DNA from 2 places in the Brevibacillus sp. HB1.3 genome. Region 2 is predicted to be linked to the other one. Evidence: riboswitches for the same ligand, from Rfam matches in the RefSeq annotation. Region 2 holds a riboswitch; the other holds the start of a gene.
What was found. Region 2 has a riboswitch for cyclic di-AMP ahead of HPY31_RS04390 (CAP domain-containing protein). Riboswitches for the same ligand answer to the same signal wherever they lie in the genome.

Region 1: it holds a riboswitch for cyclic di-AMP, as region 2 does, so the genes downstream of both, HPY31_RS24700 (hypothetical protein) here and HPY31_RS04390 (CAP domain-containing protein) in region 2, are expected to answer to the same signal.

Annotation. Positions count from the first base shown of each region.
Region 1 is NZ_JABMIT010000013.1:150,823-156,393, reverse strand. Features, by position in the region: gene HPY31_RS24715 (VanZ family protein) at 1-203, opposite strand, end outside; gene HPY31_RS24710 (heavy metal translocating P-type ATPase) at 598-3,018, shown strand; gene HPY31_RS24705 (cation transporter) at 3,083-3,283, shown strand; cyclic di-AMP (ydaO/yuaA leader) riboswitch at 4,031-4,177, shown strand; gene HPY31_RS24700 (hypothetical protein) at 4,306-4,515, shown strand; gene HPY31_RS24695 (quaternary amine ABC transporter ATP-binding protein) at 4,573-5,571, shown strand, end outside.
Region 2 is NZ_JABMIT010000001.1:930,286-935,856, forward strand. Features, by position in the region: gene HPY31_RS04375 (hypothetical protein) at 1-338, shown strand, start outside; gene HPY31_RS04380 (cold-shock protein) at 484-687, opposite strand; gene HPY31_RS04385 (rhodanese-like domain-containing protein) at 1,118-1,462, shown strand; cyclic di-AMP (ydaO/yuaA leader) riboswitch at 1,547-1,704, shown strand; gene HPY31_RS04390 (CAP domain-containing protein) at 1,712-2,512, shown strand; gene HPY31_RS04395 (hypothetical protein) at 2,577-2,729, opposite strand; gene HPY31_RS04400 (homoserine dehydrogenase) at 2,830-3,840, opposite strand; gene def (peptide deformylase) at 3,871-4,398, opposite strand; gene HPY31_RS04410 (aminotransferase class I/II-fold pyridoxal phosphate-dependent enzyme) at 4,577-5,571, shown strand, end outside.

The DNA of each region.
Region 1 (5,571 bases), on a different contig from region 2:
ACGTTTCCGAAATCAACAATCCATGAATAAGTTAGTTCTGGAAATGTAAGTGGTACTCCTTCTGGAGCAAGGATAAAGGTGTATCCATCTACACTAGTTGCACCGTCGAGCCTGTTAAACGCAAAGAACATAAAAAATAAAATGAAAATCGTATAGCATATGGTCCCAACTAAGATGATTTTCCGTGATTTCGTTTCCATCATTTCAATCTCCTTAAAGCCATTTGTGTCTGAATGATTTTACTCTGAATGAATACGTAAGTGATTAGCTGTTAGTCACATACTTCATTAACGGTGTGAAGCTCGGGGATGACATTGCTGTTAAGAAGTACTGCCATATGTTTGGAAGGAGACCGCCCGAACGAAGTGAGGAAAAAGGCGACTGGAAAACATGTGGCAGGGCTTCGTTCGGCACCAAGGATAGAGGACCACCCATCATTTTTCCCTGTGTTTTCAGCATTTGAAGTTTAGAAAAAAATTGAAAAAGGCACTTGATATACCCTTAGGGGGTATTGTATAGTAAAGGTGTGATCAGGAAACAACGTTAGGGAAACGATACGATAAAATATACCCCTAAAGGGTATTTGGAGGGATTATAATGAGTGCCAAAACAGCAGAGGCAACAGTCGCAATCTCAGGGATGACTTGCGCAGCTTGTGCACTGCGCATCGAAAAGGGCTTGGGAAAAATGGAGGGAGTGGAGACCGCCAACGTCAATCTGGCTTTGGAAAAATCCACAGTGGTGTTCGACCCAACGAAAACGAACATCGACGACATCCGCTCCAAAATTGAATCGCTCGGCTATGGCGTCGTCACTGACAAGGTGGAGCTAAACATCTCGGGAATGACATGTGCGGCTTGCTCCACACGGATCGAAAAAGGCTTGAACAAAACAGCTGGGGTTCTAAAGGCAAACGTGAACCTGGCGATGGAAACAGCCACAGTCGAGTACGATTCCTCACAGGTAAGTGTAACGGATCTTATTCAAAAGGTAGAGAAGCTAGGGTATCAGGCGACTCGCAAGGAAGATGGAAAAGAAGAAGAAAAAGTAGATCGTCGCCAGGAAGAAATCAAACGGCAGACCCGCAAGTTCTGGATTTCCGCGATTCTGTCGCTCCCACTGCTCTGGTCGATGGTGAGCCACTTTTCCTTCACCTCGTTTATCTGGCTGCCTGAAAGCTTGATGAATCCGTGGGTACAGCTCGCATTGGCAACACCGGTACAATTCATCATCGGAGCACAGTTTTACGTCGGAGCTTTCAAAGCCCTTCGCAACAAGAGTGCTAACATGGATGTGCTTGTTGCTCTCGGTACCTCGGCAGCTTATTTCTACAGTTTATGGGTCGCGATCAACTCCATCGGTGCTCATGGTGGCCACATGCTGGAGCTGTACTTTGAGACCAGTGCGGTACTGATCACGTTGATCGTTTTGGGTAAACTGTTTGAGATGAAAGCAAAGGGACGTTCTTCGGAGGCGATCCGCAAGCTGATGGGCTTACAAGCAAAAACAGCAGTAGTCGTACGGGATGGTGTAGAAATGACCATTCCTGTAGAAGAAGTGAGACTGGGCGACATCGTTCACGTGAAGCCGGGCGACAAAGTACCTGTCGATGGCATCGTCATGGAAGGACAGTCCGCAGTTGATGAGTCCATGCTGACTGGTGAAAGTATTCCGGTGGATAAAGCCGCAGGCGATACCGTCATCGGCGCCACCTTGAACAAAAACGGCTTTTTGAAGGTCCAGGCAACCAAAGTCGGAAAAGAAACGGCTCTGGCGCAAATCATTAAAGTAGTAGAAGAAGCACAAGGAACAAAAGCACCGATTCAGCGTGTAGCTGACAGCATCTCCGGGATTTTTGTCCCAATCGTAGTAGGGATTGCTATTCTTACCTTCTTGATCTGGTACTTTTTCGTTATACCTGGCAACTTCGGTGAGGCTTTGGAAAAAGCAATTGCTGTACTCGTAATCGCTTGCCCATGCGCCCTCGGTTTGGCAACACCGACCTCAATCATGGCTGGCTCTGGACGCGCAGCTGAGCTGGGCATCCTGTTCAAAGGCGGGGAGCATCTGGAGACGGCTCACCACTTGGATACGATCGTCCTCGATAAAACAGGGACTGTAACCAAAGGCGAGCCAGAACTGACAGACATCATCGCCATTGATATCGAAGAGCAAGAGCTGCTCTCTTTGGTCGGTGCCGCTGAGAAAAACTCCGAGCACCCATTGGCTCAAGCCATCGTTCGCGGAATTGCAGATAAAGGAATCACCTCGGCTGATACAGATTCGTTTGAAGCCATTCCTGGTTTCGGTATCCGAGCAACGGTTCATGGCAAAGAAGTACTCGTCGGTACGCGCCGTTTGCTGGAAAAATATCAAATTTCGTACCAAGCAGTGTCTGATACCATGCTGGCATTGGAGCGCTCCGGTAAAACGGCGATGCTCGCAGTCGTCGAAGGCAAGCTCGCTGGCTTGATTGCCGTAGCGGATACGATCAAACCAACCTCCAAGCAAGCGGTTCAGCGCATGAAAGCAATGGGATTGACTGTGATCATGATGACCGGTGACAACCGTCAAACCGCCGAGGCCATTGCCCGTGAAGCAGGAATAGATCACGTCATCGCAGAAGTCCTGCCTGAAGGCAAAGCCGCAGAAGTGAAAAAACTGCAAGAACAAGGCAAAAAAGTCGCGATGGTCGGCGATGGTATCAACGATGCTCCAGCACTCGCTACCGCTGACGTCGGTATGGCAATCGGTACAGGTACAGATGTGGCGATGGAAGCAGCCGATATTACCCTGATGCGCGGAGAACTGACTAGTGTCGCAGACGCTATCGAAATGAGTAAGCTCACCATCCGCAACATCAAGCAAAACCTGTTCTGGGCATTGGCCTACAACACCTTGGGCATCCCCATTGCCGCAATAGGCTTACTCGCTCCATGGCTTGCCGGTGCCGCAATGGCCTTCAGCTCCGTATCCGTCGTACTCAACGCACTGAGACTACAACGAGTAAAGCTGTAACAACAGTAACAAGCGGCTTTGTCCGCCTTACCTATACAACATAAAATGCAAGGAGAGATTGATCATGACTAATATCACATTGAACGTAGAAGGCATGTCTTGCAACAAATGCGTAGCGCGCATCGAGAACACATTGAAAGATCTGGGTGCAGAAGGTAAAGTCAACCTGGCTGAAAAAAAGGTTGAGGTTTCCTATAACGAGAGCAATTTGACTCTCGATGCAGTGAAAGAAGCTATTGAAGACCAAGGCTACGACGTCGTTTAATCATCGTGTTTGTGAAAAGCATAGCTCCTGCCTGATTCATTGAGGCGGGAGCTTTTTGGTGTTGAGGTAAAAGTGGCTGTAGTGGAGGGGAAGAAGCCCATTTCCAGTCTACGCTTCGGCCTACGCCCCGCGAGGGGGTAGACTGTCCGCTCCGAAATGAATGTCGGGAGCGCTTCAGAAGTAGAGTTTCGAGGATGTAATCTCAGAGGTTGAAGCTGAAAACCCCCGCCATTCATTTCGGAGCTAAGGAGGGCTCCAGAGGCGCTAGGACTGGAAATGTTCTTCTTCCCAAGCAGCTTTTTATTACATCTTGAAAGCAGCATTCAAGCTGTCTTTTAAAAAGCATGTAGACCCACAACAGCTCGTAGAGGAAACAGGAGAAATGAGCGAAGATCTTTGGACACACCTACCGAGGCGTAGTGAAAAAAAGCGAAACTGCCTTTAGCGTCCACCTCTGAGACACATCTTGATGGACTACTTTGGACGCGGTTTCGCTTTTTTTCACGGAGCCGGGCACCCCATGCTCCCGCGCAGGGGTTCCAAGAATCTGAGCGTTTTCTCCTGTTTCCTCCCCACCACAACAGCGAGTAAAAGGCACCAATATCTTGATTTTATGAGCAACGAACAGCTAATCCAATCCGACTCATAAAGAAAAACAGAATCCGGTTAAAACCATGCTAAACGAACGTTCACAATAACTGGAAGCGAGCGTATAATTCAAATCACAATCACCATTAAATAAGAGGCAACACAATACGGCCTAGTTCCGAGATTCTCGGAAGCGGGGGAACCAATCTTTTGGGGTTAATCCTGAGTGATCAGGAGGGATGAGGAAAAGTCTTCTCTGCCATCCTACCCGTCAGCTAACCTCGTCGGCCAAAGCAGGGAAGGTCATGGATGGATAAAGTCTAGGCATTTTATGCGCAACAAGGGGATTCCTTGCGGGCGTGTGATAGGCCGATACAGGCTTTTTCTTTGGGACCTTTGTTCTGGAGAAGAAGAATGGATCGGCCTATTTTTTTATGGAAATACCGACGAGCAGCTTATGCGATACAGACGCGAAGGAGATGGTGTGGATCGCTGGGAGGCAGTTGGTACGACATAAATCGCTGACAATCGAAAATCAGGAAGACAGAGTACAGGGGGTCCTGAAAATGGACGCCAGGTATTACGTAAGCCTGCGGATTTTCTACACGAGTAAAAATCAAGCGTGCCTGCTTGGGTTTGCTTGAGTGTGGAAGCTTCGCGGGCTTTTTGCATTTACGAAAAAACGAAGGATGAGAGATACCATGCCCAAAATGAAAGTCCATAAACTGACAAAAGTATTCGGCAAGCAGCCCGAGCTGGCCTTGAAGCTGCTGACGGAAGGACGTACGAAAGAACAAATATACAAGCAAACCGGCCAGTCCATTGGGGTCAATCAGGTCAGCTTTGAAGTCGAGGAAGGCGAAATCTTCGTCATCATGGGCCTGTCCGGCAGTGGCAAATCAACCTTAATCCGACTGTGCAATCGACTGATTGACCCGACGAGCGGAAGCATCGAGATCGATGGGGAAGAGATCGTGGACATGAAGGCGACAGCTTTGCGCGAGGTGCGGAGGAAGAAGCTCGGGATGGTTTTCCAAAGCTTCGCCCTGTTTCCGCAGCGGACGGTTCGGGAAAACGTGGAGTTTGGTTTGGAGATTCAACAAGTACCACCAGAGCTCCGGCAAGAAAAAGCACGAGAAGCACTCGCGCTCGTTGGATTGACCGAGTGGGAAAATGCGTACCCGGATCAATTGAGCGGAGGGATGCGTCAACGAGTCGGATTGGCCCGGGCGTTGGCTAATAATCCAGATATTCTCTTGATGGACGAAGCGTTCAGTGCACTGGACCCGCTCATTCGAAAAGATATGCAGGATGAGTTGCTGGAGCTTCAGATGACGATGAAAAAGACGATCCTGTTCATTACACATGACTTGCACGAAGCGTTGCGGCTGGGCGACCGGATTGCCTTTATGAAAGACGGGCAGATCATTCAAATCGGCCGCCCTGAAGAAATCATGGCAGATCCCGCGGATGAATTCGTGCGGAAGTTCGTGGAGGATGCCGACCTGTCCAGGGTGCTCGTTGCAGAAAATGTGATGAAACGGGCAGAAGCAATCACGCCAGACAAAGGGGCCCGAGTGGCGCTGCAACTCATGATGGATAACGGAGTGTCCAGCTTGTACGTCGTGGACAAAAAGCGCACACTGCTCGGATTGATTACGGCGTATGACGTATCACTCGCGATCAGTACGGGAGATTCA
Region 2 (5,571 bases):
CCCGTGCTCTTACCGCTCACCTCGACCTAGTAAATCTGAACACAGAAGCGGTTGAAGTACGTGTGCAAGTATTAAACTGGGGTAACGCAGTTACGCAAACGAATCCAGTTAGCACTTTGCTTGACATCACGCAATTAATCCCTGCGAATACTCGCACTGCTTTCAATGCACTGGTCCCCGCTTCTTTCCACTATGAAGTGCGCCTTACCGTAGCAGAAAACAACAGAAATGTCCTTCTCACCACTTATGGCCGTACTTCTATCGGCGGCGGTCAAGTTGTTGGTCTTACCGTTCTTGACAGTCAATTCCAAACTGTCGAAATCGAAACTTGTATTTAACTATCTTGTAGGAAGAAAATGAGGAATTATGGTGGGACGCCATAGTTCCTTTTTTCATCCATTCGCATGCAGGAAAAGGCGCTTGGGACGACCACGACAAAAAAAGAAACTGCCCTCGAAAGGACAGTTTCTTTGAAAAGGAGACTTACAGTTTTACTACGTTCTCAGCTTGTGGGCCACGGTTGCCTTGAACGATGTTGAATTGAACTTTTTGACCTTCGTCCAAAGTTTTGAAACCGTCACCTTGGATTGCGCTGAAGTGAACGAATACATCGTCTCCGCCTTCTACTTGAATGAAACCGAAACCTTTTTCTGCGTTAAACCATTTTACTGTTCCGTTCGTTTGCATCTAAAAAAACCTCCAAAAATTCAATTTGAATATGCTAGTCATATTTACCGAAGCAAATAAAGCTCACATATCATGAAGAAATACCAGATCATGTGCGATGATACGCCTTCATGATATGTGAATTTTACTTATTCAGTAAATATGCAAATGTCATAGGACGGAACTGCAAAATTAAAAACTAAACCTTTTGAAAACCTAAAACAATGAAAGCCCTTCCTCTCTTCCATCCTTGCGGCTCCGATGACCGCGCCAGTGTGAATCGGGGATTCAAAAATGTTATCCATCAGCATACAAACACCTCGATGAATGATTAGGTATCAATTTTTCAAGTAGCAACCTCATTCTACCATGGTTGTCCAATAAAAGCAACCGTTCACCCTTATTCTGGACGATGCGGAACTCTGATACAATAGGATTGGGAGGGATTACATTGCAAAATCATATTTTGACAACCATTCAATTATCCGAAATGCTTGAAAAGAAAGTGCCCGTACTTTTATTGGACGTACGCGACGCCGAGAAATTTGTTTCCGGCAGCCTCGTTCACGAAAGCGCATCGACGCAAAACGTCCCCTATCTTCTAATGAAAGAACAGGACAAGCCGCTTGATGAAGAAACCGAAAAACTCGCGCAAAATGTGCAGATCGTTACCTTATGTACAACAGGTAACAAAGCTCAAAAAGCTGCGGCTCTCCTTCGTGAGCATGGTTTCCATGCAAATGCATTGGAAGGCGGCTTAACCGCCTGGAAGGAACAATCAAACGAAACAAAATGAGCCTAATTTATCAACGATTCTAGCTATTTGCCATATATTACTCCTTTATTTCGATTGGGATTGTCTGATATCGTTGTTCATGCCAAACGAAATAAGCCGAGACTTCCTCTTTGAAAAGGAAGTGCGGGGGACTTTTTTGTGGATGAGCTATTCCACATTGGGGTGAATCGCCACACTGGCGTAGGGTTGTTTCCTCAATCCGAATCCGACAACTAACCTCGTAGGCAAAAAAAAGGAGAGATTTGTTTTATGAAACGTTTTGGTTCTGTTACAATCGCGATGACTCTTGGTCTGGGCTTGGCTTTGACAGGGTTTGCTTCTTCTGCTTCCGCAGCATCTAACTGCCCATTGAAGAACGGACAATTCCAATTCAATGTGGGTCAAAATATGGGACAATTCCAAAAAGCACCAAATGCTCAACAGTTTCTTAACTTTTTCCAAAAGCAAGGCTTTGTTCCTGGCCAGCCACAAGCAGTACAGCTAATGCAACCTGTTAAGCAAGGACAAGCTACACCTGTACAACAACCATGCCCGTATCAACCAGGATCTTTCCAACAAGCTCCCGTACAACAAGCTCCAGTACAACAAACACCAGCACAACCAGTACAAACAGCACCAGCACAACCTACCAATACTGTCACTGAGCCTGCCGCTCCAGTAAATCAAGCGGATCAAGCTAAGACGGGTGATTTTGCGAAACAAGTCGCTGATTTGGTAAACCAAGAACGTGCAAAAGCAGGTCTCAAGCCTGTTCAAATGGATGCAACACTGTCCAAAGTAGCTTTGGCAAAAGCACAAGATATGTCTGCTAACAACTATTTTGACCACAACAGCCCAACGTACGGTTCCCCATTTGACATGATGAAGCAGTATGGCATTCAATACTCGACTGCAGGTGAGAATATCGCCATGGGTCAACAGAGTCCACAAGAAGTCATGCAACAATGGATGAACAGTGAAGGCCACCGCCAAAACATTATGAACCCTGACTTCACGAAAATTGGTGTCGGCTTCACAAATGGCTACTGGGTACAAGAATTTATCGGGTAACACGCTTTGCACGAAACGAAAAGCCGGTTTCTCTTAATCGAGACCCGGCTTTTTCGTGTAGGCATTATTCCGGCTGTGTTTCAGAAGCCTGTTTTTTGGGGGTACAGCAGCTTTCCTGCTCATCTAGCAAAGCAACGTCCTTTTGATTCATTTCTTGCTTGGTTGGGTAAGCAGATACTTGCTGCAGCTCGGCATTGACATCAGACGATTGTTTCATCCGTATGGCCCCCTCGCCGTTTTTGGTGGTGCATCCCTAGTATGCACGCGGTTCTAAACGACTCATTCCTAAGGAACACTGGAAGCACATGCAAATGAACCTATCTGCTAATAATATGTTCAAGGTCTTTTAGGGCAGCCGCTGCTGCCGCGACAGGATCTGATTTTCCTCCAACGACCAATAAATCTCCCATGACATCTGTTTCTACCCTGATTGCTTTTGTCGTACCTAATACGGATGCAAACGGATGGGTAAAATCCACCGCACATAGCTCAACTGCTACTGTAAGCGTACCATTCGCTTCCTTTTGGATCGTTCCGATCAGCTTGGGAATCTTCGTATGCTTTTTCCACGTCTCGATTTGTAACGAGGTTATTTCGCGAATACTTGCGCGTGCGATATCGGTTAGATTTACTTGCCCGCCAAAAGCAGCGTTTGCCAGGATCGTGAGCTTCGAAGCTGTATCCCAACCATCGATATCGTAAGAGGGGTCCGGTTCGGCAATCCCCATCTTCTGAGCGAGCTCGACTGCTTCTGTACAGGTGAGCCCCTCTTCCATCATTTTTGTAAGCACGAAGTTCGTCGTTCCCGTAAAAATACCTTCAACTCGTTTTACTTCACAGCCTGCCAGGTTATACTGCAAAAGATCGATCGTCGGCAGAGCTGCTGCTGTTGCCCCACTAATTTTCAACGCGGTACCATGTTTTTTGGCAAGAGCGGCCAAACTAGCATAATCAACAACTAGCGCACCTTTTGAAATCGCGATCGCATGCATGGCATTCTCCAATGCATACCGAATATAAGTCAGACCAGGTCCACCCTCTTTTTCAGATGGACCTGCCTCGATGAGTACGTCTGCTTGAACTGATTTGATAAACTCCAGCGCGTTCCAGGTTGGGTTCCCTGCTTGTTTTGTATGAGCATAGTCTGCCCATTTCCCTGAATCGATTCCGTTCTCATCATAGAGGCCGGACGTTGAACGAACGATTCCCACGAGTCTGACATCCGCTTGATATAGCTCGCGGTACCGCTCCCGTCGCTCTTCCAGCAGTCTGGCTACCTGCTGTCCTACTGTTCCGAAGCCTGTCACCATAATATTCCAACGTTTCATGAGTCAATCTCCTTGCTGTTTATGCTTCGTTTATTTCCACCATTTTTTTCTATTTTTATCTTGTATCCGGTGCAAATCCTTGCGATTCAGTTTCTTTCCTGTTTTTGCCGAGTAGAGCTCTTCCGTATGATCAATAAACAATATTCCTTCCAAATGGTCCATCTCGTGCTGAATACACCGAGCAAGGAAATCTTCGGCTTCGATTGTCTTTGTTTCTCCTTGGCGGTTCAGCGTCTGGACTTTGACATAATTCGCCCGACGAACGATTCCGAAAACACCTGGTATTGAAAGACAAGCTTCTTGCCCTACCTGCTCACCTGATTTTTCTATCAACACCGGATTGATTAGTTCAATCAAGCCGCTGCCGCAATCCATGACAACTAAACGCTTCGGGATACCAATCTGGATCGCCGACAAGCCTGCTCGACCTTTCGCAGCGTAAATGGTTTGGGCCATATCATCCAATATCTTTTCAACCTGCGGAGTAATGGAGCGTACTCTTTTTGAAGTTTCACGCAAGATAGGGTCCCCCAGGCGAACGATCATGCGTTCAGCCATTTCCTTCTCCCTCCCGCATTACTCAGTTTTCGATATCAAGGTAGCAAATCAGGTCCTCGCTGTCAAAAAGAACCTCGCAAAATCTGAAATATCCCCTTGGGCAAGGGTGACAAATGCATGTAGATACGCTATCTTTATTGGTAAAGATAGATGTTTGTATATGAAAAGGGAGGCTACCATGCATTCATTGGCATCAACGCTGAACGAAACCATCCAACGAGAAAATCCGCACGTGTATGAAATGCTGTCCAATATCGCCAAGCTGATCTATTTCCCAAAAGAGGGGATTCTCAGTCAATCGGCAGAAGCGAAAGCAAAAGCGAAAAAGTACAACGCAACCATCGGGATTGCACTGGAAAACGGTCAACCGATGCACCTGAAGGTCATTCAAGATAACCTGTCTGCTTACCAGCCAAAAGACATTTACGAATATGCGCCCCCAGCAGGAAAGCCTGAACTGCGTGCAGCATGGCGTAAAAAAATGATTGAGGAACAGCCTTCGCTGGCTAATCATACGTTTAGTAACCCTATCGTTACAAACGCTTTGACGCATGGCCTGAGCATCGTGTCTGATTTGTTCGCTGACAGCGGCGACAGTGTCATCATCCCGGACAAAAACTGGGAAAACTACGAGCTTACTTTTTCGATCCGCCGTGGTGCGGAAATGGTCTATTACCCATTATATAACGACGAGATGAAATTTAATGCTGCTGGTTTGCGCGATGCCATTCTCGCACAAAAAGAAAAAGGCAAGGCCATCGTCGTACTCAACTTCCCGAATAACCCAACAGGCTATACACCAGGCCCAGAGGAAGGAAAACAAATCATCGCTGCGCTCAAAGAAGGCGCAGAGGCTGGAATCAACATTGTTGCGGTGACAGATGACGCGTACTTCGGCTTGTTCTTCGAAGATTCGATGCACGAATCTCTCTTCGCTGGCCTGTGCGATGTTCACCCTCGCATTCTGCCTGTAAAAGTAGATGGCGCTACCAAAGAGGATTACGTATGGGGCTTCCGTGTTGGCTTCATTACGTATGCATCCCCGTCCAGCGACTTGCTCAGCGCTTTGGAGCAGAAGACAATGGGAATCATCCGCGCGACTCTTTCCAGCGGATCACATCCTTCCCAAACATTCGTCCTGCAAGCAATCACTGCACCGGAGTACAAAGCACA